DNA from 3 places in the Streptomyces sp. NPDC049585 genome. Region 3 is predicted to be linked to each of the others. Evidence: riboswitches for the same ligand, from Rfam matches in the RefSeq annotation. Region 3 holds a riboswitch; each other region holds the start of a gene.
What was found. A riboswitch is a leader RNA that binds a small molecule or an ion and turns the genes downstream of it on or off. The one in region 3 is predicted to bind cobalamin.
Positions count from the first base shown of each region.

Region 1: another riboswitch for cobalamin. It lies ahead of cobN (cobaltochelatase subunit CobN); the one in region 3 lies ahead of AB0K17_RS08950 (CoA-acylating methylmalonate-semialdehyde dehydrogenase).
Region 2: another riboswitch for cobalamin. It lies ahead of AB0K17_RS00930 (ribonucleoside-diphosphate reductase subunit alpha); the one in region 3 lies ahead of AB0K17_RS08950 (CoA-acylating methylmalonate-semialdehyde dehydrogenase).

Region 1 covers NZ_JBFAPE010000040.1:6,861-14,680, reverse strand. Annotated here, with positions in the region: gene alaS (alanine--tRNA ligase) at 1-1,181, shown strand, start outside; gene AB0K17_RS27390 (precorrin-2 C(20)-methyltransferase) at 1,227-2,735, opposite strand; gene AB0K17_RS27385 (precorrin-8X methylmutase) at 2,732-3,382, opposite strand; gene AB0K17_RS27380 (cobalamin biosynthesis protein CobG) at 3,379-4,662, opposite strand; cobalamin riboswitch at 4,777-4,913, shown strand; gene cobN (cobaltochelatase subunit CobN) at 4,939-7,820, shown strand, end outside.
Region 2 covers NZ_JBFAPE010000001.1:194,631-202,450, forward strand. Annotated here, with positions in the region: gene AB0K17_RS00910 (SulP family inorganic anion transporter) at 1-468, opposite strand, end outside; gene AB0K17_RS00915 (carbonic anhydrase) at 504-1,124, opposite strand; gene AB0K17_RS00920 (DUF3311 domain-containing protein) at 1,451-1,753, shown strand; gene mctP (monocarboxylate uptake permease MctP) at 1,750-3,381, shown strand; cobalamin riboswitch at 3,552-3,690, shown strand; gene AB0K17_RS00930 (ribonucleoside-diphosphate reductase subunit alpha) at 3,855-6,260, shown strand; gene AB0K17_RS00935 (ribonucleotide-diphosphate reductase subunit beta) at 6,260-7,282, shown strand; gene def (peptide deformylase) at 7,345-7,820, opposite strand, start outside.
Region 3 covers NZ_JBFAPE010000005.1:307,132-314,881, forward strand. Annotated here, with positions in the region: gene AB0K17_RS08940 (hypothetical protein) at 77-610, shown strand; gene AB0K17_RS08945 (hypothetical protein) at 628-1,308, opposite strand; cobalamin riboswitch at 1,767-1,948, shown strand; gene AB0K17_RS08950 (CoA-acylating methylmalonate-semialdehyde dehydrogenase) at 2,168-3,667, shown strand; gene AB0K17_RS08955 (acyl-CoA dehydrogenase family protein) at 3,673-4,851, shown strand; gene AB0K17_RS08960 (enoyl-CoA hydratase/isomerase family protein) at 4,848-5,927, shown strand; gene mmsB (3-hydroxyisobutyrate dehydrogenase) at 5,924-6,865, shown strand; gene AB0K17_RS08970 (enoyl-CoA hydratase) at 6,862-7,653, shown strand; gene AB0K17_RS08975 (CbtA family protein) at 7,730-7,750, opposite strand, start outside.

The DNA.
Region 1 (7,820 bases), on a different contig from region 3:
GACGGATCGCCTCCGTCGTCCTCGACCGCACCCCCTTCTACGCCGAGTCCGGCGGCCAGGACAGCGACGCCGGCGCCCTGACCGGGGCATCGGTCGAAGCCGAGGTGCTCGACGTCCAGCGGCCCCTGCCGGGACTGGTGGTGCACCAGGTGCGGGTGACCTCCGGTGAACTCGCGGTGGGTGACACCGTACGGGCCGCCGTCGACCCCGAATGGCGCCTGGGCGCCCGGCAGGCCCACTCCGGCACCCATGTGCTGCACGCCGCCCTGCGGCAGGTCCTCGGCCCCACCGCCCTGCAGTCCGGCTCCTACAACCGGCCCGGCTACCTGCGCCTGGACTTCCCCTGGCGCGGCGCCCTCGGCCCCGCCGCCCGCAGCGAGATCGAGGAGGCCGCCAACCGCGCCCTGCGCCGCGACCTGCCGGTCGACGTGCGCTGGATGTCCCTGCCCCAGGCCAAGGAGCTCGGTGCCCTCGCCCTCTTCGGCGAGACGTACGGGGAACAGGTGCGGGTCGTGGAGATCGGCGGCGCCTGGTCCCGCGAACTGTGCGGCGGCACCCACGTCGAACACGCCGCGCAGATCGGGCTCCTCGCCCTGACCTCGGAAACCTCCGTCGGCACCGGCATGCGCCGCCTGGAGGCCGCGGTCGGCTTCGAGGGCTTCGGCTACCTCGCCCGCGAACGCGACCTGGTCACCCGCCTCGCCGAACAGCTCCAGGCCCCCCGCGCCCAGCTGCCCGAGCGCGTGGCCGGCCTCCTGGACCGGCTCAAGGCCGCCGACCAACGCGCCGAGGACCTCCGCCGGCAAACGGCCCTCGCCCGCGCCACGGAACTCGCCGCCGCGGCCACCGACGTGCACGGCACGCTCGTCGTCACCGCCACGACGGACGCCGACGCCCGCGCCCTGGCACTGGCGGTGCGCGACCGCCTGCCGGCGTCCCGCCCGGGCGTCGCGGCGATCGGCGCAACGACGGACGGCGGCCGCACGGTCCTGGCCGTCGCCCTCAACGGCGCGGCGACAACGGCCGGTCTGTCGGCCGCAACGCTGGTGAAGTCCCTCCTGGGCGGCCGCGGCGGCGGCACGGCAGAGGTGGCCCAGGGGGGCGGGGTGCCGGCGGAAGCCCTGGGGGCGACGCTGGGTGGATTGCGGGGGCTGGTGGGCGGTGCGCCGGCGGCGGGCTGAGCCGCGGCTCCTGCCCCAGCGGTAGCTGGGGTAGGAGCCGGGCCCTTACCCCTCCGGATACCGCCGCGGCGTCCAGACGATCTCCTCCGTGCCGTCCGTGCCGCGCCGTACCCGGCGCGTCTGGGTCGAGCCCACGATGAGGAGCGTGCGCATGTCGACCTCCGCCGGGTCGAGCTCTCCGAGGGAGACGATGCGGATGCGTTCCGTCGGGCCGCCGACGTCGCGGGCCATGACCACCGGGGTGTCGGGTGCCCGGTGTTCCAGGAGCAGGTCGCGGGCCTTGCCCACCTGCCATACGCGGCTGCGCGAGCCGGGGTTGTACAGGGCGAGCACCAGGTCCGCGGCGGCCGCGGCGTGCAGGCGCCCGGCGATGACCTCCCACGGCTTGAGGCGGTCGGAGAGGGAGACGACCGCGTAGTCGTGGCCGAGCGGGGCGCCGGCGCGGGAGGCCGCGGCGTGGGCCGCGGTCATGCCGGGGACGACGCGGACGGGTACGTCGCGGTAGGGGCCCTCGCAGGCCACCTCCAGGACGGCCGTCGCCATCGCGAAGACGCCGGGGTCGCCGGAGGAGACCACGGCCACCCGCCGGCCCTGGCGGGCGAGGTCGAGGGCGAACTCGGCGCGCTCGGACTCGACCTTGTTGTCGGAGGCGTGGCGCTGCTGTCCCGGGCGCACCGGCACCCGGTCCACGTACGTGCTGTAGCCGACGATGTCCTGCGCGGCCGCCAGTGCGCCGCGGGCCTCCGGGGTGAGCCACTGCGGGCCCGCCGGGCCGAGGCCGACGACGACCACCTCGCCGCCGTCCGCGACGGGGGGCGCATCCACGCGGCTCGGCAGCACCGCCACCGAGAAGTACGGCACCGACTGCGGGTCGACGTCGGCCAGGCGGCCGGTGCGTTCGCCGGGCATCGTCGCCCGCTCCACGTACCGGGCCTCCGCCAGCCGGCCCGAGCGCTCCAGTGCGCCGCGCACGGCGGGGAAGGTGCGGCCGAGCTTCATCACCACCGCCGAGTCGGTGGCGGCCAGGCGTGCCGTCAGTTCCTCCTCGGGCAGTGTGCCCGGCAGGATCGTCAGCACCTCCTCGCCCTCCACCAGCGGTTCGCCCAGGCGGGCCGCCGCCGCGCTGACGGAGGTGACGCCCGGCACCACCTCGGTGGGGTAGCGGTCGGCGAGGCGCTTGTGCATGTGCATGTACGAGCTGTAGAAGAGCGGGTCGCCCTCGGCGAGGACGGCCACGGTGCGGCCCGCGTCGAGGTGGGCGGCCAGCCGGGCCGCGGCCTCCTCGTAGAACTCCTCCATCGCGCCCCGGTAGCCGCCGGGGTGGTCGGTGGTCTCGGTGGTCACCGGGTAGACCAGCGGTTCCTCGATGTGGCCGGGGCGCAGGTGGCGTTCGGCGATGGAGCGGGCGATGCTGCGGCCGTGCCGGGCGCTGTGGTACGCCACCACGTCCGCCTCGGTGATGCACTCGACGGCCCGCAGGGTCATCAGCGAGGGGTCGCCCGGGCCGAGCCCCACCCCGTAGAGCCGGCCGGTCGTGCTGGGCTTCTCGCTCACTCTTCCTCGCTCGCTATCGCGTTGATCGCGGCCGCGGCCATGGCACTGCCGCCGCGCCGCCCCCGCACCACCAGGTACTCCAGCCCCAGGTCGTTGGCGGCCAGGGCGTCCTTGGACTCGGCCGCGCCGATGAAGCCGACCGGGATGCCCAGCACCGCCGCCGGGCGCGGCGCGCCCTCGGCCACCATCTCCAGCAGCCGGAACAGGGCGGTCGGCGCGTTGCCGACGGCCACCACCGCGCCGCCCAGCTTCTCGCGCCACAGCTCCAGCGCGGCGGCACTGCGCGTGGTGCCCATGCGGGCGGCGAGCTCGGGCACGGCCGGGTCGGTCAGGGTGCACAGCACCTCGTTGTCCGCCGGGAGCCGTTTGCGGGTGACGCCGGAGGCGACCATGTTGGCGTCGCACAGGATCGGTGCACCGGCGCACAGCGCCTCGCGTGCCTTCGCCACCACCTGCGGGGAGTAGGAGAGGTCGCGGACGAGATCGGTCATCCCGCAGGCGTGGATCATGCGGACCGCGACCCGGGAGACGTCCGTCGGCAGCCCGCCGAGGTCCGCCTCGGCACGGATGGTGGCGAAGGACTGGCGGTAGATGGACGCGCCGTCCTTGTCGTAGTCGAACACTGTGCCCTCGTTGCCCTCGTTCATGTCGTGGTACGGGCCGCCGCCACCGCGCCGGCCAGTTCTGCCGCCGTCACCGTCACCGACGGTGCCTCCCGCAGGCCGTCGCGCACGGTGACCCGGTAGGACCCCTCGCCCGTCGCCAGCACGTCGACCCAGCGGCCACCGGGGTGCCCGCAGCGCCGTTCGCACCCGGACCAGTACACCGGCAACGCCCCCGAGCCACCAGGGCGTACGGACGCGAGCGCGGCGGCCGCGTCGGCGCGCACGTCGGCGAGTGCCTTCGCACAGCCCGGGCGGCCCGCGCAGGCCCCCGCGCGATGCCAGGCGGACGCCGCGGACGTGACCAACCCGGCCTCCTGCGCCAGGGCGGCGGCTCGGTGCGCCCGCGGCTGCGGATCCGTACCGGGCGCGAGCCCCGGGACGATGACGCCGCGCCAGGGTGTCACACGCAGCCCGCCGTCGCCGTACCGGTCGGCGGTGCCGGCGAGCAGCCGCCCCTGGGCGGCGGTCAGCCGGCCCAGCGGGGCGGCCACCGACAGGGCCGGCCGGCCGCCGGGGCCGGTGACCACGCCCGGCCCGGGCGGGGCGCCGGGGGCGACGGCGACGGCGGCGGGGCAGGAGGGGATACCGGCGGCGTCCAGACGCCGGGCCAAGTCCTCGGGTGCGGGCCGGTGTTCGGACGGCAGCTCGCGCAGCCGCCAGGCGCGCGTACCGCTCGCGCGCTGCGCGGCGAGGAACCCGGCGGCCGCCAGGGCCGCCGCCCGCGGGGCGTCCCGGTCGGCGACGCGCAGGCCGGGACCGGTGGGGCCGTGGCACAGCAGGGCACCGTCGGCGCTTGCGATCAACGTCACATCGGGGGAGAGGGCGACGATGTCGCCGCGCCCGTCGTCCAGACCGAAGAGGAAACGACCGGAGAGGTCGGAGAGGTCCGGTTCGCCCGAGCACAGGAGACGGTCCAGCTCCCGGACCCACTGCGGTACGCGGCCGTCGCCGAGAGGGGAGGCCGCGATGTTGCGGATGCGGTCGTGACGGTCGGACGGCAGCAGGCCCGCGGCGCGCAGCCGGGCGGCCAGCTCGGCGCCGCAGGCGTCCGCGAGGCCGCGCAACTGGACGTTGCCACGGGAGGTGAGGTCGAGGTGGCCGTCCCCCAGCGCCTCGGCGGCATCCGCCAGCGCGGCGGCCTGGTGCGCCGTCAGCAGCCCGCCCGGCAGCCGCACCCGGGCGAGCGCCCCGTCGTCCGCGGCGTGCAGACGCAGCGCGCCGGGACAGGCGTCGGCGCGGTCACGAGCGGGCAGGGCGGGCATGCGGGGAGCATACCGACGGGTCGTGGCCTGCGGGGCTCCGCCCCCGGGGCCGAATGCCGCGCTGCGCGCGGTGTCCTCGAAGCCGGACGGGCCGAAGTCACCCCGCCTCGCTACTATGACTGCGCCAGCGACGGCGACAGGGGAGGAAGCCGGTGCGATTCCGGCACGGTCCCGCCACTGTGACCACGGTCGAGTACGCCGAGTACTGCCGTGGGAAGTCAGGAACTCCTGCCGTCCTCCCACCGCCCGGGGCGCGGACCCCGAGGAAGGCCTGCCGTGATCCTGCTCCTGTCGACGTCCGACACCGACCTGCTCAGTGCCCGTGCCGCCGGCGGCCCGGTCCCCTACCGGCTCGCCAATCCCGCCCGGCTGCCGCTGGACGAGCTGCCCGGCCTCCTGGAGGGCGCCGATCTCGTCGTCGTCCGGCTCCTCGGCGGCATCCGCGCCTGGCAGGAGGGGCTCGACGTGCTGCTGGCCGGGCCGCGGCCGGTCGTCGTGCTCACCGGCGAACAGGCCCCCGACGCCCAGCTGATGGAGACCTCCACCGTCCCCGTCGGCATCGCGGCCGAGGCCCACGCCTACCTCGCCCACGGCGGTCCCGCCAACCTGGAGCAGCTCGCCCGCTTCCTGTCCGACACCGTGCTGCTGACCGGGCACGGCTTCGAGCCGCCGGCCGCCGCGCCCGCGTGGGGCGAGCTGGAGCGCACGCCCAAGCCGGGGGCGGCCGGCCCGCTGGTGGCCGTGCTCTACTACCGCGCCCACCACATGAGCGGCAACACCGCCTTCGTCGAGGCCCTGTGCGGCGCGATCGAGGACGCCGGCGGCCGCGCCAAGCCGCTGTACGTCGCCTCCCTGCGCGCCCCCGAGCCGGAGCTCGTGGACGCGCTGCGCGACGCCGACGCCATCGTCACCACCGTGCTCGCCGCCGGCGGCACGCGACCCGCGGACGCCTCGGCCGGCGGCGACGACGAGTCGTGGGACGCGGGGGCGCTGGCCGCCCTCGACGTCCCCATCCTGCAGGCGCTGTGCCTGACCGGCCCGCGCAGCGCGTGGGAGGAGAACGACGAGGGCCTCTCCCCGCTGGACGCCGCGACCCAGGTGGCCGTACCGGAGTTCGACGGGCGCATCATCACCGTCCCGTTCTCCTTCAAGGAGGTCGACGAGGACGGCCTGCCCGCCTACGTGCCCGACCTCGAACGCGCCGCCCGCGTCGCAGGGATCGCCGTGCGCCACGCCCGGCTGCGGCACATCCCGGCGGCCGCGAAGCGGCTGGCGCTCGTCCTGTCCGCCTACCCCACCAAGCACTCCCGCATCGGCAACGCCGTGGGCCTGGACACCCCCGCCAGCGCCGTCGCCCTGCTGCGCCGGCTGCGCGAGGAGGGCTACGACTTCGGCGACGAGGCGGTTCCGGGGCTGGAGTCGGGCGACGGCGACGAGCTCATCCGCGCCCTGATCGAGGCCGGCGGCCACGACCAGGAGTGGCTGACCGAGGAGCAGCTCGCCCGCAACCCCGTGCGCATCCCGGCCGCCGACTACCGGCGCTGGTTCGCCGCCCTGCCCGCCGAGCTGCGCGAGGCCGTCGAGGAGCACTGGGGCCCCGCCCCGGGCGAGATGTTCGTCGACCGCAGCCGCAACCCCGAGGGCGACATCGTGCTGGCCGCGCTGCGCCGCGGCAACCTGCTGATCCTCATCCAGCCCCCGCGCGGCTTCGGCGAGAACCCCATCGCCATCTACCACGACCCCGACCTGCCGCCCTCCCACCACTACCTCGCCGCCTACCGGTGGATCGCCGCCTCCCAGGAGGACGGCGGCTTCGGCGCCGACGCCATGATCCACCTGGGCAAGCACGGCAACCTCGAATGGCTGCCCGGCAAGAACGCCGGCCTGTCCGCCGCCTGCGGCCCCGACGCCGCCCTCGGCGACCTGCCGCTGGTCTACCCCTTCCTCGTCAACGACCCCGGCGAGGGCACCCAGGCCAAGCGCCGCGCCCACGCCACCCTCGTCGACCACCTCGTCCCGCCCATGGCGCGCGCCGAGTCCTACGGCGACATCGCGCGCCTGGAGCAGCTGCTCGACGAGTACGCCCAGATCTCCGCCATGGACCCGGCCAAGCTCCCGGCGATCCGCGCCCAGATCTGGACGCTGATCCAGGCCGCCCGCCTCGACCACGACCTCGGCATGGACGAGCGCCCGGACGACGACGGCTTCGACGACTTCCTGCTGCACGTCGACGGCTGGCTGTGCGAGGTCAAGGACGCCCAGATCCGCGACGGCCTGCACGTGCTGGGCGCCGCGCCCACCGGCGAGGCCCGCGTCAACCTCGTCCTGTCCATCCTGCGCGCCCGCCAGATCTGGGGCGGCACCGCGGCCCTGCCGGGCCTGCGCGAGGCGCTCGGCCTGGACGAGTCCGCCGCGACGCGCACGACGGCGGACGACGCGGAGGCCGAGGCCCGCGCCCTGGTGGAGGCCATGGAGGCGGCAGGCTGGGACCCGGCGGCCGTGCCCACCGAGCGCGGCGAACAGGTCGCCGCCGTCCTCGACTTCGCCGCGCGTGAGGTCGCCCCCCGCCTGGCGGGCACCACCGACGAGCTCGACCACGCCGTCCACGCCCTGGCCGGCGGCTTCGTCCCGGCCGGCCCCTCCGGCTCGCCCCTGCGCGGCCTGGTCAACGTGCTGCCCACCGGCCGCAACTTCTACTCCGTCGACCCCAAGGCCGTCCCCTCCCGCCTGGCCTGGGAGACCGGCCAGGCCCTGGCCGACTCCCTGCTGGAGCGCTACCGCACCGACAACGGCACCTGGCCGCAGTCGGTCGGCCTGTCCCTGTGGGGCACGAGCGCGATGCGCACCGCCGGCGACGACGTCGCCGAGGCCCTGGCCCTGCTGGGCGTACGCCCGGTGTGGGACGAGGCGTCCCGGCGCGTCAGCGGGCTCGAAGCCGTACCGCTGGAGGAACTGGGCCGCCCCCGCATCGACGTCACCCTGCGCATCAGCGGCTTCTTCCGCGACGCCTTCCCGCACGTCATCGGCCTGCTCGACGACGCCGTACGCCTCGTCGCCTCCCTCGACGAGCCCGCCGAGCACAACCACGTGCGCGCCCACGCCCAGGCCGACCTCGCCGCCCACGGCGACGAACGCCGCGCCACCACCCGCATCTTCGG
Region 2 (7,820 bases), on a different contig from region 3:
CTGGCCGAAGATCAGGACGAGCCCGATGCCGGCCAGCATGCCCTGGACGACCGAGACGGAGATGGCCCGGAACCAGCGGCCGAACCGCACGGCGCCCAGCCCTATCTGCAGCACGCCGGTGAGCAGCACGATCGCGCCGAGCATGCCGAGACCGAACTCCCGGACGGCCTCGAAGACGAGCACGGTCAGGCCCGCGGCCGGCCCGCTGACCTGCATGGTGCTGCCCGGCATCAGGCCGACGAGGAGCCCGCCGACTATGCCGGTTATGAGGCCCAGTTCGGCGGGCACGCCCGATGCCACGGCCACGCCGACGCACAGCGGCAGGGCCACGAGGAAGACGACGAGCGAGGCCAGGACGTCCTGACGCAGGACCGCCGGGTTCCTGAAAGCGGAGAAGGCGGAGGAGAAGCTGGAGGAAGGAGAGGAGGTGGAGGAGGTGGAGGAGGTGGAGGAGGAAGCGGAGAACATGGGTGAGGATCCCTCGGTCTTCGTGTCGGGCCGGGTCACAGGGGTCCGAACGCCAGGAGGCCCTCCTCGGGCCGGTGCACTCTCACCGCACCCGTGTGCACTTCGTAGTACCAGGCGTGCAGCGCCAGGTCGCCGTCCGCCATCCGCTCGCCGATGCAGGGGTAGGCGCTCAGCGTCTCCAACTGCGCGACGGCATGGGCCTGTACGGCGGTGGCGACGTCCGGTGCGTCCGGGACGACCGTACGGACCGGGGCGTGCGGCGGCACCGAGCGGTCGAGCCACTCGCGCACGGCCGGGACGCCGGAGAGGTCCTCGCCGCGGACGACGGCTCCCACCGCGCCGCAGTGGGAGTGTCCGCAGACGACGACGTCGCGGACGCCGAGGACGCTCACGGCGTACTCGATGGTGGCCGCCTCCCCCGTGGACCCGCCGCTGGTGGGGTAGGGGGGAACGACGTTGCCGGCGGTGCGCAGTTCGAACAGCTCGCCGGGGCGTGCGCCGGTGATGAGCGCGGGCACCACGCGCGAATCGGAGCACGTGATGAAGAGGACCTCCGGGGACTGCCCCGCTTCCAGGGCCCGGAAGGCCTCGGCGTACCGGGGGTCGGCCACGTGGGTGGTCGCGAAGGACCGGGCCTTGTCGATCAGTGACTTCATGATGGGCCTGCCTCCTGCGCCACTGCGGCTCTTCGCCGGGGCGCGGTGTGGTCGGGTCGGATCAAGAGCTTGCTGCGACCAGCACTTTACCAGTGCATTACCCCAGGAGGGGAGATAAAAGTTCTTGTCAAATCCTGGACAAGAGTTGACAGTTGACGATCACTTGGTCCAGTCCATTGCGGCGAGGCAACCCGGGATGCAACGGAAGACGTCATTCCGCCGACGGTCGTCGTCCCGATATGCGGAAGAGGGGTGACGCCGGGCAGGAGCTCCCCTAGATTTCCAGCGCATTACACATGTGATCGCACCCAGGGACGGAGCCACTGATGTCGGAACCCCCCGAGCAACAAGCCGGACGACCGGTTGCCCATACGGCCGCGGACGGCCCGCGCACGCGCGCGGTCGCCTCCCCGGCGCCCCTGATCGTCGCCGGGATCTGCCTGGCCATCCCCTTCGTGGCCATGCTGTGGGTCGACTCCTACGCCCGCGTCTCCCCGGCGTTCATCGGTATTCCCTTTTTCTACTGGTACCAGATGTTGTGGGTGCTCATCGCGACACTGCTGACCGCGATCGCCTATGTCCTCGTTCGCCGTCGCGAACGCCTGCTCAAGGGAGGTGAATCGAAGTGAAGGAAGGGGTCAACGGTGTGGCACTGGCCGTCTTCGTCTTCTTCTTCCTGGCCGTGACGGTCATGGGCTTCTGGGCCGCGCGATGGCGAAAGGCGGAGAGCGCCGACAGCCTCGACGAGTGGGGCCTGGGCGGCCGTTCCTTCGGTACCTGGATCACCTGGTTCCTGCTGGGCGGCGACCTCTACACGGCCTATACCTTCGTCGCCGTCCCGGCCGCCGTCTATGCGGGCGGAGCGGCCGGATTCTTCGCCGTGCCGTACACCATCCTCTGTTATCCGCTCGTCTTCACCTTCCTGCCGCGCCTGTGGTCGGTCTCGCACCGGCACGGCTACGTCACCTCCTCGGACTTCGTCCGGGGCCGGTTCGGTTCCCGCGGCCTGTCCCTCGCCCTGGCCGTCACCGGCATCCTGGCCACCATGCCGTACATCGCACTGCAACTGGTGGGAATCCAGGCAGTACTGGACGTACTGGGCGTGGGCGGCGGCGAGAACGCCAACTGGTTCGTCAAGGACCTGCCGCTGCTGATCGCCTTCGGTGTCCTGGCCGCCTACACCTACTCCTCCGGGCTGCGTGCGCCGGCGCTGATCGCGTTCGTCAAGGACGCCCTCATCTACATCGTCATCGCGGTCGCGATCATCTACATCCCGATGCGGCTCGGCGGCTTCGACGAGATCTTCGCCAAGGCGGCCAAGGCGTTCGCGACCGAGAATCCGGCCACCGGCAAACCGCGCGGTGCGCTCGTCACCGGATCCAATGCGCAGTGGGCGTACGCGACCCTCGCCCTCGGCTCCGCCATGGCCCTCTTCCTCTACCCGCACTCGGTGACCGCGGTGCTCTCCAGCAAGAACCGCAACGTCATCCGCCGCAACACCACCATCCTGCCGCTGTATTCCCTCATGCTCGGCCTGCTGGCCATGCTCGGCTTCATGGCGATCGCCGCCGGGGTGAAGGTGAGCAACGGGCAGCTGGCGATCCCCCAGCTGTTCGAGGACATGTTCCCCGACTGGTTCACGGGCGTGGCGTTCGCCGCCATCGGCATCGGGGCGCTGGTGCCGGCGGCGATCATGTCGATCGCGGCGGCGAACCTGTTCACCCGCAACATCTACAAGGACTTCCTGAAGCCGGACGCCACGCCCGAGCACGAGGCGAAGGTGTCCAAGATCGCATCCCTGCTGGTCAAGGTCGGCGCCCTCGCCTTCGTGCTGACCATGGACAAAACGGTCGCCATCAACTTCCAGCTGCTCGGTGGCATCTGGATCCTGCAGACCGTGCCCGCGCTGGTGGGCGGGCTCTTCACGCGCTGGTTCCACCGCTGGGGCCTGCTGGCGGGGTGGGCCGCAGGCATGGCGTACGGGACGTGGCGGGCATATGCGACGCCCAGCGCCACCCAGGACCATTTCGGCAATACCAACCTCATTCCGCTCATCGGGGAGAAGGGGTACATCGGCCTGACGGCGTTCGTGGTCAACGTGCTGGTGGCGGTGGTCGCCACGGTCGTCCTGCGGGCGGTGGGGGCGCCGGACGGGGTCGACCTCACGCGGCCGTCGGACTACACGGCCGATGCGGGGGATCCCGGCGTCCAGGAGAAGCTGCCGCCGGCCACGGTGGAGGCGCCTGCGGCGGGCTGAGCCCCGCCCGCCGGGAAACTCCACCGGAAGACTCCGTCAAGAGACCACCAAGAGCCGGACGGGCTGCGGCGCAGCCCGTCCGGCTCTTGCCTGCAAGGACGCCGCCTCTACCACATTCCGCAACCACCTCATGACGCGCCGACACAACATGTGGGGGCGCGTGCGAGGCCCGGCACTAGATGTATGCTCGTCCTCGCTGTCGCCGCAGGGGAATCCGGTGCAAATCCGGAACTGTCCCGCAACGGTGAACGAGTGCGCACAAACACCGCACCACCAGTCCGAGGACCTGCCGGCAGCGCGCCCACCACCGAGCCCGTCCCGGGCTCGGCTATGGGCGTTGAACACGTCCGGGCCTCGCGGGTTGGGCCGGCGGACGCTGCGCGGCACGCTCCCGAGCTCCGAGTCGGACGTGCCCGTACGCGACCGTCGCGCGCACCCGCCCGGCCACCACAGCCGAGCGAGGAGAGCCACTCGTGACCATCGCGCCCGCAGATCCGGTTGCAGGTCCCGTCTCAGCGAACGCGGAAGCGGCCGACGGCCCCGGGACCGCGCTGCTGCGTGCCCTGACGGACCTCACCGCCGATCTGCCCGCCACCGACCCGGGCAAGGTCGCCGCCGCCGCGCTGCGCGGCCGCAGCGCCGCGGCGGACGAGGCGGAGCTGCGCTCCCTCGCCACCGAGGCGGCCGCCGGCCTGATCGCCGAGGAGCCGGAGTACTCCAAGCTCGCCGCCCGCCTGCTCACCCACGCCATCGCCGAGGAGGCGGCCGGCCAGGGCGCCACCTCCTTCTCCGCCTCGGTCGCCGTGGGCCACCGCGAGGGCCTCATCGCCGACGACACGGCCGCGTTCGTCGCCACCCACGCCGCGCGCCTGGACGCGCTCGTGGACGCGGCCCTGGCCGACGGCGCCGACGACCGCTTCGGCTACTTCGGCCTGCGCACCCTGCACAGCCGTTACCTGCTGCGCCACCCGATCCACCGCGACGTGATCGAGACGCCGCAGCACTTCCTGCTGCGCGTGGCCTGCGGCCTGGCCGAGGACCACAGCGAGCGGGCCCTGGAGGACGTGGCGGCGCTGTACCGGCTCACCAGCACGCTGTCGTACCTCCCCTCCTCCCCCACGCTCTTCAACTCCGGCACCCGCCACCCGCAGATGTCGTCCTGCTACCTGCTGGACTCCCCGCTGGACGAGCTGGACTCGATCTACGACCGCTACCACCAGGTCGCCCGGCTCTCCAAGCACGCCGGCGGCATCGGCCTGTCGTACTCGCGCATCCGCTCCCGCGGCTCGCTCATCCGCGGCACCAACGGCCACTCCAACGGCATCGTGCCGTTCCTGCGCACCCTGGACGCCTCCGTCGCCGCGGTGAACCAGGGCGGCCGCCGCAAGGGCGCCGCCTGCGTGTACCTGGAGACCTGGCACGCGGACATCGAGGAGTTCCTGGAGCTGCGCGACAACACCGGTGAGGAGGCCCGCCGCACCCACAACCTGAACATCGCGCACTGGATCCCGGACGAGTTCATGCGCCGCGTCGAGGCCGACGCCGACTGGTCGCTGTTCTCCCCGGCCGACACGCCCGACCTGGTCGACCTGTACGGCGACGAGTTCGACGCCGCCTACCGCCGCTACGAGGCCGAGGGCAAGGCCGTCCGCACCATCCCCGCGCGCGTGCTGTACGCCCGGATGATGCGCACCCTGGCGCAGACCGGCAACGGCTGGATGACGTTCAAGGACGCCGCCAACCGCACGGCCAACCAGACGGCCGAGAAGGGCGCGGTCGTCCACTCCTCGAACCTGTGCACCGAGATCCTCGAGGTCACGAACGACGGCGAGACGGCGGTCTGCAACCTCGGTTCGGTCAACCTGGCGCAGCACCTGGGCGCCGACGGCGACATGGACTGGGAGAAGCTCGACGCGACCGTCCGCACGGCCGTCACCTTCCTCGACCGTGTCGTGGACATCAACTTCTACCCGACCGAGCAGGCCGGCCGCTCCAACAGCCGCTGGCGCCCGGTGGGCCTGGGCCTGATGGGTCTGCAGGACGTCTTCTTCCGCCTGCGCCTGCCCTTCGACTCGGCCGAGGCGAAGGAGCTGTCCACCAAGATCTCCGAGCGGATCATGCTCGCCGCGTACGAGGCGTCCGCCGACCTCGCCGAGCGGCACGGCCCGCACCCGGCCTGGGAGGCCACCCGCACCGCCCGCGGCGTGCTGCACCCGGACCACTACCCCAACGCCGTCGCCGCGTGGCAGGACCGCTGGGAGGCGCTGCGCGCCCGCATCGCCGCGGTCGGCATGCGCAACTCGCTGCTGCTGGCCATCGCGCCGACGGCCACCATCGCCTCCATCGCGGGCGTGTACGAGTGCATCGAGCCGCAGGTGTCGAACCTGTTCAAGCGCGAGACGCTCTCGGGTGAGTTCCTGCAGGTCAACACCTACCTGGTGAACGACCTCAAGGAGCTGGGCGTGTGGGACCGCGCCACCCGCGAGGCCATGACCGAGGCCAACGGCTCCATCCAGGACATGAAGTGGATCCCGCAGGAAGTCCGCGACCTGTACCGCACGGCCTGGGAGATCCCGCAGCGCGCCCTGATCGACATGGCCGCGGCCCGTACGCCGTACCTGGACCAGAGCCAGTCGCTGAACCTGTTCATGGCCTCGCCGACCATCGGCAAGCTCAGCTCGATGTACGCGTACGCCTGGAAGCAGGGCATCAAGACGACGTACTACCTGCGCTCCCGCCCGGCCACCCGCATCGCCCGCGCCGCCTCCGGCGCGAGCGCCGGTGCCGCCACGACCATCCCCGTGCAGCAGGCCGCGCCCGACGCGGACGCCATCGCCTGCTCCCTCGAAAACCCCGAGTCCTGCGAGGCCTGCCAGTAATGACCACGGCATCCGACCGCCCCAAGAACCTGCTCGACCCGGGCTTCGAGCTGACCCTGCGCCCCATGCGGTACCCGGACTTCTACGACCGCTACCGCGACGCGATCAAGAACACCTGGACCGTCGAGGAGGTCGACCTCCACTCGGACGTCGCCGACCTCGCCAAGCTGTCCCCGGGTGAGCAGCACATGATCGGCCGCCTGGTCGCCTTCTTCGCGACCGGCGACTCGATCGTGGCGAACAACCTCGTGCTGACGCTGTACAAGCACATCAACTCGCCCGAGGCGCGCCTGTACCTGTCGCGGCAGCTGTTCGAGGAGGCCGTGCACGTCCAGTTCTATCTGACGCTGCTCGACACCTACCTGCCCGACCCGGACGACCGCGCCGCCGCCTTCGCGGCCGTGGAGAACATCCCCTCCATCCGCGAGAAGGCGCAGTTCTGCTTCAAGTGGATCAACGAGGTCGAGAAGCTGGAGAGCCTGCAGACGAAGGCCGACCGCCGTCGCTTCCTGCTCAACCTCATCTGCTTCGCGGCGTGCATCGAGGGCCTGTTCTTCTACGGCGCCTTCGCCTACGTCTACTGGTTCCGCAGCCGCGGCCTGCTGCACGGCCTGGCGACCGGCACCAACTGGGTCTTCCGCGACGAGTCCATGCACATGGACTTCGCGTTCTCCGTCGTGGACACCGTCCGCGAGGAGGAGCCGGACCTCTTCGACGACGAGCTCCAGCAGCAGGTCACCGACATGCTCAAGGAGGCCGTCGAGTGCGAGCTGCAGTTCGCCCGCGACCTGTGCGGTGACGGCCTGCCCGGCATGAACACCGACTCCATGCGCGAGTACCTGCAGTGCGTCGCCGACCAGCGCCTGCAGCGCCTGGGCTTCCCCCCGGTGTTCGGCTCGGAGAACCCGTTCTCCTTCATGGAGCTGCAGAACGTCCAGGAGCTGACCAACTTCTTCGAGCGCCGCGCCTCCGCGTACCAGGTGGCGGTCGAGGGCTCGGTCTCCTTCGACGACGAGTTCTAGTCGCACGACGAAAGGGCCCGTACGGAGCGATCCGTACGGGCCCTTTCGCGTGCTGCAGAAGATCAGTCGTTGGGGACGACCGGGTAGCGCGGGGTGCCCTCGGCCATCTGGCGAAGGGCGTCCTTGCGCTCGCGCTTGGAGAGGCGGTCGATGTAGAGGCGGCCGTAGAGGTGGTCCGTCTCGTGCTGCAGGCAGCGGGCGAAGTAGCCGGTGCCCTCGACGGCGATCGCGTTGCCGTGCATGTCCTGGCCGCGCACGACGGCGTAGTCGGGGCGGGCCAGCGGGGCGTACGCCGTGGGAACGGACAGGCAGCCCTCGTTGGAGTCGTCCAGGACGCGGCGCTCGGCCGGCAGTTCGTCCAGGACGGGGTTGACGACGTGGCCGACGTGGCGGACGCCCTCGTCGTCGGGGCAGTCGTAGACGAAGACCTTCAGGTCCACGCCGATCTGGTTGGCGGCCAGGCCCACGCCCTCGGCGGTGCGCTGGCTGGCGAACATGTCGTCGATGAGCCGGGCGAGCTCGTCGTCGAACTCGGTGA
Region 3 (7,750 bases):
CGCTCCTTGTCGGGAGCATGCCCAGCTGAGGGGTAGGCTCCGGCGGGCACGAGGAAAATGCTGCTGGGGAGACGACATGAAGCGCCGGGCACTGTGGACGGCTGCCGTGGGAATACTGGCCCTGGCCGGCTGCGCCGACTCGGGCCAGTCCCTGGAATTCGGCGAGAAGGCGACCGTCGCCGGCGACAGGAGCGGTTCCGTCGGCGTGACCGTCGTACGCGTGGAAAAGGGCAGCCACGCCGACCTCTCCCTGCTCCAGGACGCATCGAAGTACTCGGGCAAAACCCCTTACTACGTCCGCTTCAAGCTCACGAAGACGGCCGAGGGAAACGACAACGACGAGACCTCGCACTTCGAGGTGTGGAGCGACGGCAAGCGCCTGACGGAGCTGATCGTCCTCCCCTCCATGGAAGCCACGGGCGACCCGACCGAACCCCTGACCACCGGCCACTTCGACAAATGCGTCGGGGCCGACCACACCACGTTCAAGGAAGCCCCCACGGGAGCGAGCGTCGGCGGCTGCGCCGTCTTCGTCGCACCCGACGACGCGAAGGCACCGTCCACCGTCACATGGACACGGCGCAGCGAGACGCTCGCCACCTGGAAGTAGCCGCCCGCTACCGGGTATCACACGAGCAGGTCGGGTTCGTCGCCGTCCGAGGGCCAGTGCGCGAATTCGGCGACCTTGTTGACGTCGACGGTCTGCGCGGTGGGCGGGGTGGCGCTCGGGACCGGTCGGTCCCAGTCGGTGAAGGTCATCTCGTAGGAGTCGCGCCCTTCATGAACGATACGGACGGGGTAGGGCTTGCCCTCTGCGGCCACGTAGACCGCGTTGCGCGCCCGCCGGTCGGTGATGGGCACGACCTCCATGTCTTTGATCCTGATCGGCTCCCCTTTGACGGTCAGTACATCGAAGGGCGCGTACCCTCGACCGACGTCCTGCAGCCGGTGGAAGTCACAGCTGGCCGCGATGGGCTTGAGCCAGGGGCTGGTGGTCGTGCCGTGGAGGTACAGATCTGTGAACTTCTCCATGCCGTCGGCCCCGACATGCGTGCGTAACCAGCTCTGGTCCGGGCGCACCCAGATGTCGTTGCCCTGCTTGATGACGTCGGCTGCGCCGCTGCCCGAGCTGACCTTGCCGGCACAGTTGCCCTTGACGTCCACGGCCAGGTCCACGGTCATGCCCTCCTGCTCCGCCGCCGAGGCGGTGGTCATGGTGATGTGCATGGAGGATGCCGCGGCCAGCTCGTGCAAGGCCTTGTCGGCTATCTCCTTGGCGGTCAGGGTGCCGAGCCGCCGCTCCGGCATGCCGGTCGCCGTGGCACGGGGCCTCCTTCTTGCCGCCGTCGCCACAAGCCGAGAGCCCCATGGCGGCCACGGCCACACAGGCGACCGTCAGAGCAGCGCCGTACTTCCTCGACATCCAGACCTCATCCTTGATGCTTCGCAACGGGTGAACGCGGAGGAAACCGCCCGCGCAGGGGACGCTCCCGATGTGATCACACAACGGGGGAAAACAGTATGGGATTTGTCTGTACCGGCTGCCGGATTCCCGAAGGCGAGGGCCCATGGATCTCCGTTCCACGACTGCTCGTTCCGATAGTGCGACACACGAGGTGTGGCGGGTTCCCGCTGCCGATGCCCGGGCGGGGTACCGGGCCCTGTGGTGGAGCGTCGGGCCGGCCGGGGAGCTCGCGGTCCTGCTGGTCCATCTCCCGAGGGGCGGCTGCCCGACCACCCGTGGGCTGGACTTAGTAGGACGTCCAACTATATGTTCGGGGCAAGGCCCGCGGTGCAGGGAAGCCGGTGCGAATCCGGGACGGTCCCGCCACTGTGACCGGGGAGTGTGCCGTCGAGTAGCACGCCACTGACGCGAGGCGCGTCGGGAAGGCGGGCGGCATGCGGTGATCCGGGAGTCAGGATACCGGCCGCGGGATGTTCCGTGTTGTCCACGAGGATGGAGCAGACACGCATGGCACCGGTCCGTACCCACGACCCGGGATCCCCGGCGGAGCACGCGGGCACGCCCGCACGTTCGTAACGCTCCCCTCGATCCCCTGGCCTTCGCGTCCCACGGCCCGCCGCAGCGGCGCGTGCACCTCGCCCGGTGCCGTCCGCCGGCCCGCCGTGCCGTCCTCGGATCCCCATCGACGGGAGCAGGCTGTTCATGGTCCGCGAACTGACCCATTTCATCGGCGGCAAGCACGTCCACGGAACGTCGGGGCTCTTCACCGACGTGTACGACCCCAACACCGGTGCCGTCCAGGCCAAGGTGCCCCTGGCCGGGCGGGAGGAGACCGCGTTGGCGATCGCCGACGCGGCGGCTGCGCAGCCGCAGTGGGCGCAGTGGAACCCCCAGCGTCGCGCCCGCGTCCTGCTGCGGTTCCTCCAGCTGGTGGACGGTGAACGCGACGTGCTCGCGCGGCTGCTCTCCGCCGAGCACGGCAAGACGGTCGCCGACGCGCACGGCGACCTGCAGCGCGGCCTGGAGGTCGTGGAGTTCGCCGCCGGCATCCCGCACCTGCTCAAGGGCGAGTTCACCGACAATGCCGGCACCGGCATCGACGTCCACTCGCTGCGCGCCCCGCTCGGCGTCATGGCGGGCATCAGCCCGTTCAACTTCCCCGCGATGATCCCGCTGTGGCAGGCCGCGCCCGCCATCGCCTGCGGCAACGCCTTCGTCCTCAAGCCGTCCGAGCGCGACCCGTCCGTGCCACTGCGGCTCGCGGAGCTGTTCGTCGAGGCGGGGCTGCCGCCGGGCGTGTTCAACGTGGTCAACGGCGGCAAGGAGGCGGTCGGCACGCTGCTGGAGGACGCCCGCGTACAGGCCGTCGGCTTCGTCGGCTCCACCTCCGTCGCCGCGCACGTCTACGCCACCGCAGCGGCGCACGGCAAGCGTGCCCAGTGCTTCGGCGGCGCCAAGAACCATCTGATCGTGATGCCGGACGCCGACCTCGACCAGGCCGTCGACGCGCTGATCGGCGCCGGCTACGGTTCCGCGGGCGAACGCTGCATGGCGATCTCCGTGGCCGTCCCCGTCGGCGAGGAGACCGCCGACGCGCTGGTCGCCCGGCTCAAGGAACGCATCGGTTCGCTGCGCATCGGCCGCAGCGACGACCCGGACGCCGACTTCGGCCCCCTGGTCGGCCGCGACGCCCTCGACCGTGTGCGCCGGTACGTCGACATCGGCGCCACGGAGGGCGCCGAACTCGTCGTGGACGGGCGCGGCTTCGTCCTGCCCGGGCACGAGAACGGCTTCTTCGCCGGACCCTCGCTCTTCGACCGCGTCACCCCCGCCATGCGGATCTACCGTGAGGAGATCTTCGGCCCGGTGCTGTGCGTGGTCCGCGCCGCCGACTACGAGGAGGCGCTGCGGCTGCCCAGCGAGCACCCGTACGGCAACGGCGTGGCGATCTTCACCCGGGACGGGGACACCGCCCGCGACTTCACCCGCCGGGTCACCGCCGGCATGGTCGGCGTCAACGTGCCGATCCCGGTGCCCGTGGCATACCACACCTTCGGCGGCTGGAAGCGGTCCGGCTTCGGCGACCTGAACCAGCACGGACCGGACGCCGTCCGCTTCTGCACCCGCACCAAGACCGTCACCTCGCGCTGGCCCTCCGGGGTCAAGGAGGGCGCGAGCTTCACCCTGCCGACGATGGGCTGACGCCGATGACGACCGCCACCCGGACGAACACCGCCCTGTCCGGCACTTTCCTGACGGACGACCAGCTCGCCATCGCCGAGACGACGCTCGACTTCGCCGAGGAACACCTCGCCCCGCACGCCGTCGCCTGGGACCGGGACAAGCACTTCCCCGTCGACGTCCTGCGCAAGGGCGCGGACCTCGGCCTCGGCGGCGCCTACGTGCGCGAGGAGTCCGGCGGCTCGGGCCTGACGCGCTCCGACGGCGTCCTGGTCTTCGAGACACTGGCCACCGGCTGCCCCTCACTGGCCGGCTACCTCTCCATCCACAACATGGTCGCCTGGATGATCGACCGCTACGGCGACGACGCCCAGCGCAGGCGCTGGCTGCCGGCGCTGTGCGCCATGGAGGCGCTGGGCAGCTACTGCCTGACCGAGCCGGGCGCCGGCTCCGACGCCGCCGCGCTGCGCACCCGCGCCGAGCGCGACGGCGACCACTACGTCCTGACCGGTGTCAAGCAGTTCGTCTCCGGCGCGGGCGCCTCCAAGGTCTACGTCGTCATGGCCCGCACCGGCGAGGACGGCCCGCGCGGCATCTCGGCCTTCGTCGTCGAACGCGGCGACGCGGGGGTCTCGTTCGGCCCGAACGAGAAGAAGATGGGCTGGAACGCCCAGCCCACCCGCCAGGTGGTCCTCGACGGCGTCCGCGTGAGCGCCGACCGCCGCCTCGGCGCGGAGGGCGACGGCTTCCGCATCGCGATGAACGGGCTCAACGGCGGCCGGCTCGGCATCGCCGCCTGCTCCCTCGGCGGCGCCCGCAGCGCCCTGCACCGGGCGCTGGCCCACCTCGCCGACCGCGAAGCCTTCGGCGCGCCGCTGCTGGACGCGCAGGCGCTGCAGTTCCAGCTGGCCGACATGGCCACCGAACTGGCGGCGGCCCGCGCCCTGGTCCGGCAGGCGGCGGAAGCCCTGGACCGCGGCCTGCCGCAGGCCGCGCAGCTGTGCGCGATGGCCAAGCGCTTCGCCACCGACACCGGCTACGAGGTCGCCGACCGCGCCCTGCAACTGCACGGCGGTTACGGCTACCTCAGCGAGTACGGCATCGAGAAGATCGTCCGCGATCTTCGGGTGCACCGCATCCTGGAAGGAACGAACGAGATCATGCGTCTGATCGTGGCCCGGGACCTGACGGGCGGCCGGCGATGACGGCCCCCGGCGACACCGACGTCCTGCTGCGCACCGAGGGCCTCGCGGCGTACCTGACCCTCAACCGGCCCCGCGCCCTCAACGCCCTCACCCACGCCATGGTGACCCGCATCGACCAGGCCCTCGCGGAATGGGAGAAGGACCCCGCCGTCGAGACGGTGGTCCTCACGGGGGCGGGCGAGCGCGGGCTGTGCGCGGGCGGTGACATCCGTGCCATCCACGAGGACGCCCGCACCGGCGGCGGCCGCGCCTCGGCAGAGTTCTGGCGGGACGAGTACCGGCTCAACGCCCTGATCGCCCGCTACCCCAAGCCGTACGTGGCCGTCATGGACGGCATCGTCATGGGTGGCGGCGTCGGCGTCTCCGCCCACGGCAGCGTACGGATCGTCACCGAACGCTCCCGCGTCGCCATGCCCGAGACCGGCATCGGCTTCGCGCCCGACGTCGGCGGCACCCACCTCCTCGGGCTCGCCCCCGGCGGCCTCGGCACCCACCTCGCCCTGACCGGTACGGCGGTGGGGGCGGCCGACGCCCTGCTGTGCGGGCTCGCCGACCACTACGTACCGTCCGACCGGCTGCCGCACCTGGTGGCCGACCTCGCGCTCGCCCCCGTGCACGAGGTGCTCCCCCGGTACGTGTGCCAGGCGCCGCCCGGTGTGCTGCAGGCGCAGCGGGAGTGGATCGACCGGTGCTACGCGGCCGACACCGTCGAGGAAATTGTGGAGCGGTTGCGTGCCGAGGCCGCCCCCGCGGCCGGCGAGGCCGCCGCGACCCTCCTCGGCCGGTCCCCCACCGCCCTGAAGGTCGCCCTCGCCGCTCTGCGGCGCGCCCGGGCGCTGGGTCCGCTGGAGCGGGTCCTGGAGCAGGAGTACCGCATCTCCTGCGCGGCGCTGTCCTCGCACGACCTGGTCGAGGGCATCCGGGCCCAGGTCGTCGACAAGGACCGCACGCCGCGGTGGTCCCCCGCCACGCTCGCCGAGGTCACCGCCGCGGACGTGGAACGGTACTTCGCCCCGCTCGGCGCCTGCGAGCTGCGCCTGGCCCCCGCCGACGAGGCCCGGGAGGTGCCGTGGTGAGCAGCACCGTCGCCTTCATCGGCCTGGGCCGCATGGGCGGCCCCATGGCCGCCAACCTCGTCCGGGCCGGGCATCGCGTCACGGGGTACGACCTGGTGCCCGAACTGCTCGCTGCGGCAGCGGGGACCGGCGTACGCGCCGCGCCGTCCGCGACGCAGGCCGTTGCCGGCGCGGACGTGGTGATCACCATGCTGCCCGCCGGACGGCACGTCCTCGCCCTCTACCGCGACGAAGGGTTGCTGGCCGCTGCCGGGCCCGGCACGCTGTTCGTCGACTGCTCCACCATCGACGTCGCCGACGCCCGCGCCGCGCACGAGGCGGCGCTCGCCGCCGGGCACCGGGCCCTCGACGCCCCCGTCTCGGGTGGGGTCGTGGGGGCCGAGGCCGCCACGCTGACGTTCATGGTGGGCGGCGAGGCCGCGGACTTCGCCGCCGCCGAGGCGCTGCTGCTGACCATGGGCGGCAAGGCCGTGCACTGCGGCGGCGCCGGCGCGGGACAGGCCGCGAAGATCTGCAACAACATGGTCCTGGGCATCTCGATGATCGCGGTCAGCGAGGCGTTCGTCCTCGGCGAGAGCCTCGGCCTGAGCCACCAGGCCCTGTTCGACGTGGCCTCCACGGCCTCCGGGCAGTGCTGGGCCCTGACCACCAACTGCCCGGTGCCCGGGCCCGTTCCCGGCAGCCCCGCCGACCGCGCGTACGCGCCGGGCTTCGCCGCTCCCCTGATGGCCAAGGACCTCGCCCTCGCGGCGAACGCGGCCCGTACGGGCGGCGTGGACGCCGAACTGGGCCTGCGGGCCGCGCGTCTGTTCGCCGAGTTCGCCGAGGGCGAGGGCGCCGCCCAGGACTTCTCCGGCATCATCCACGCCGTCCGCCGGCGTTCGGACCGGCCGGCCCCGCGGAACGACAACGCCCAGCAGAACGGACACACACCATGACCGGGACCACCGGCCAGGCGTACGAGACGATCCTCGTCGAGCGCACGGGCCGCACGGCCCTGCTGACCCTCAACCGGCCGAAGGCGCTCAATGCCCTCAACCTGCAGGTGATGAGCGAGGTCGTGGCGGCGACCGAGGCCCTCGACCGCGACCCGGGCATCGGCTGCATCGTCGTCACCGGCTCGGAGAAGGCCTTCGCGGCCGGCGCCGACATCAAGGAGATGCGGCCGCAGGGCTACATGGACATGTATCTCAGCGACTGGTTCACCGCCTGGGACCGGCTCGGGCAGCTGCGTACGCCCACCGTCGCCGCCGTGTGCGGCTATGCGCTGGGCGGCGGGTGCGAGCTCGCCATGCTCTGCGACATCCTGCTCGCCTCCGACACCGCCGTCTTCGGCCAGCCCGAGATCAAGCTCGGTGTCGTCCCGGGCATCGGCGGCTCCCAGCGGCTGACCCGTGCCGTCGGCAAGGCCAAGGCGATGGAGCTGTGCCTGACCGGCCGCACCATGGACGCCGCCGAGGCCGAGCGGGCCGGGCTGGTGTCCCGGATCGTGCCGGCCGGGGATCTGCTGGCCGAGGCGCTCGCGGTCGCCGCGACCGTGGCGCAGATGTCCGCCCCGGTGGCCATGATGGCGAAGGAGGCCGTCAACCGCGCCTTCGAGACCACCCTGGCGGAGGGCGTCCGTTTCGAGCGCCGCCTCTTCCACGCCGTGTTCGCGACCGCGGACCAGAAGGAGGGCATGGCGGCGTTCGTCGAGAAGCGGCCGCCGGAGTTCACGCACCGCTGAGGGGCGTGCCTGCCGCCCGCGGTAAGGGGCTCGTCGCCAAGGCGACGAGCCCCTTACCGAACGTCGACCGGCCGGATCAGCCGATCGCGGCGGGAGA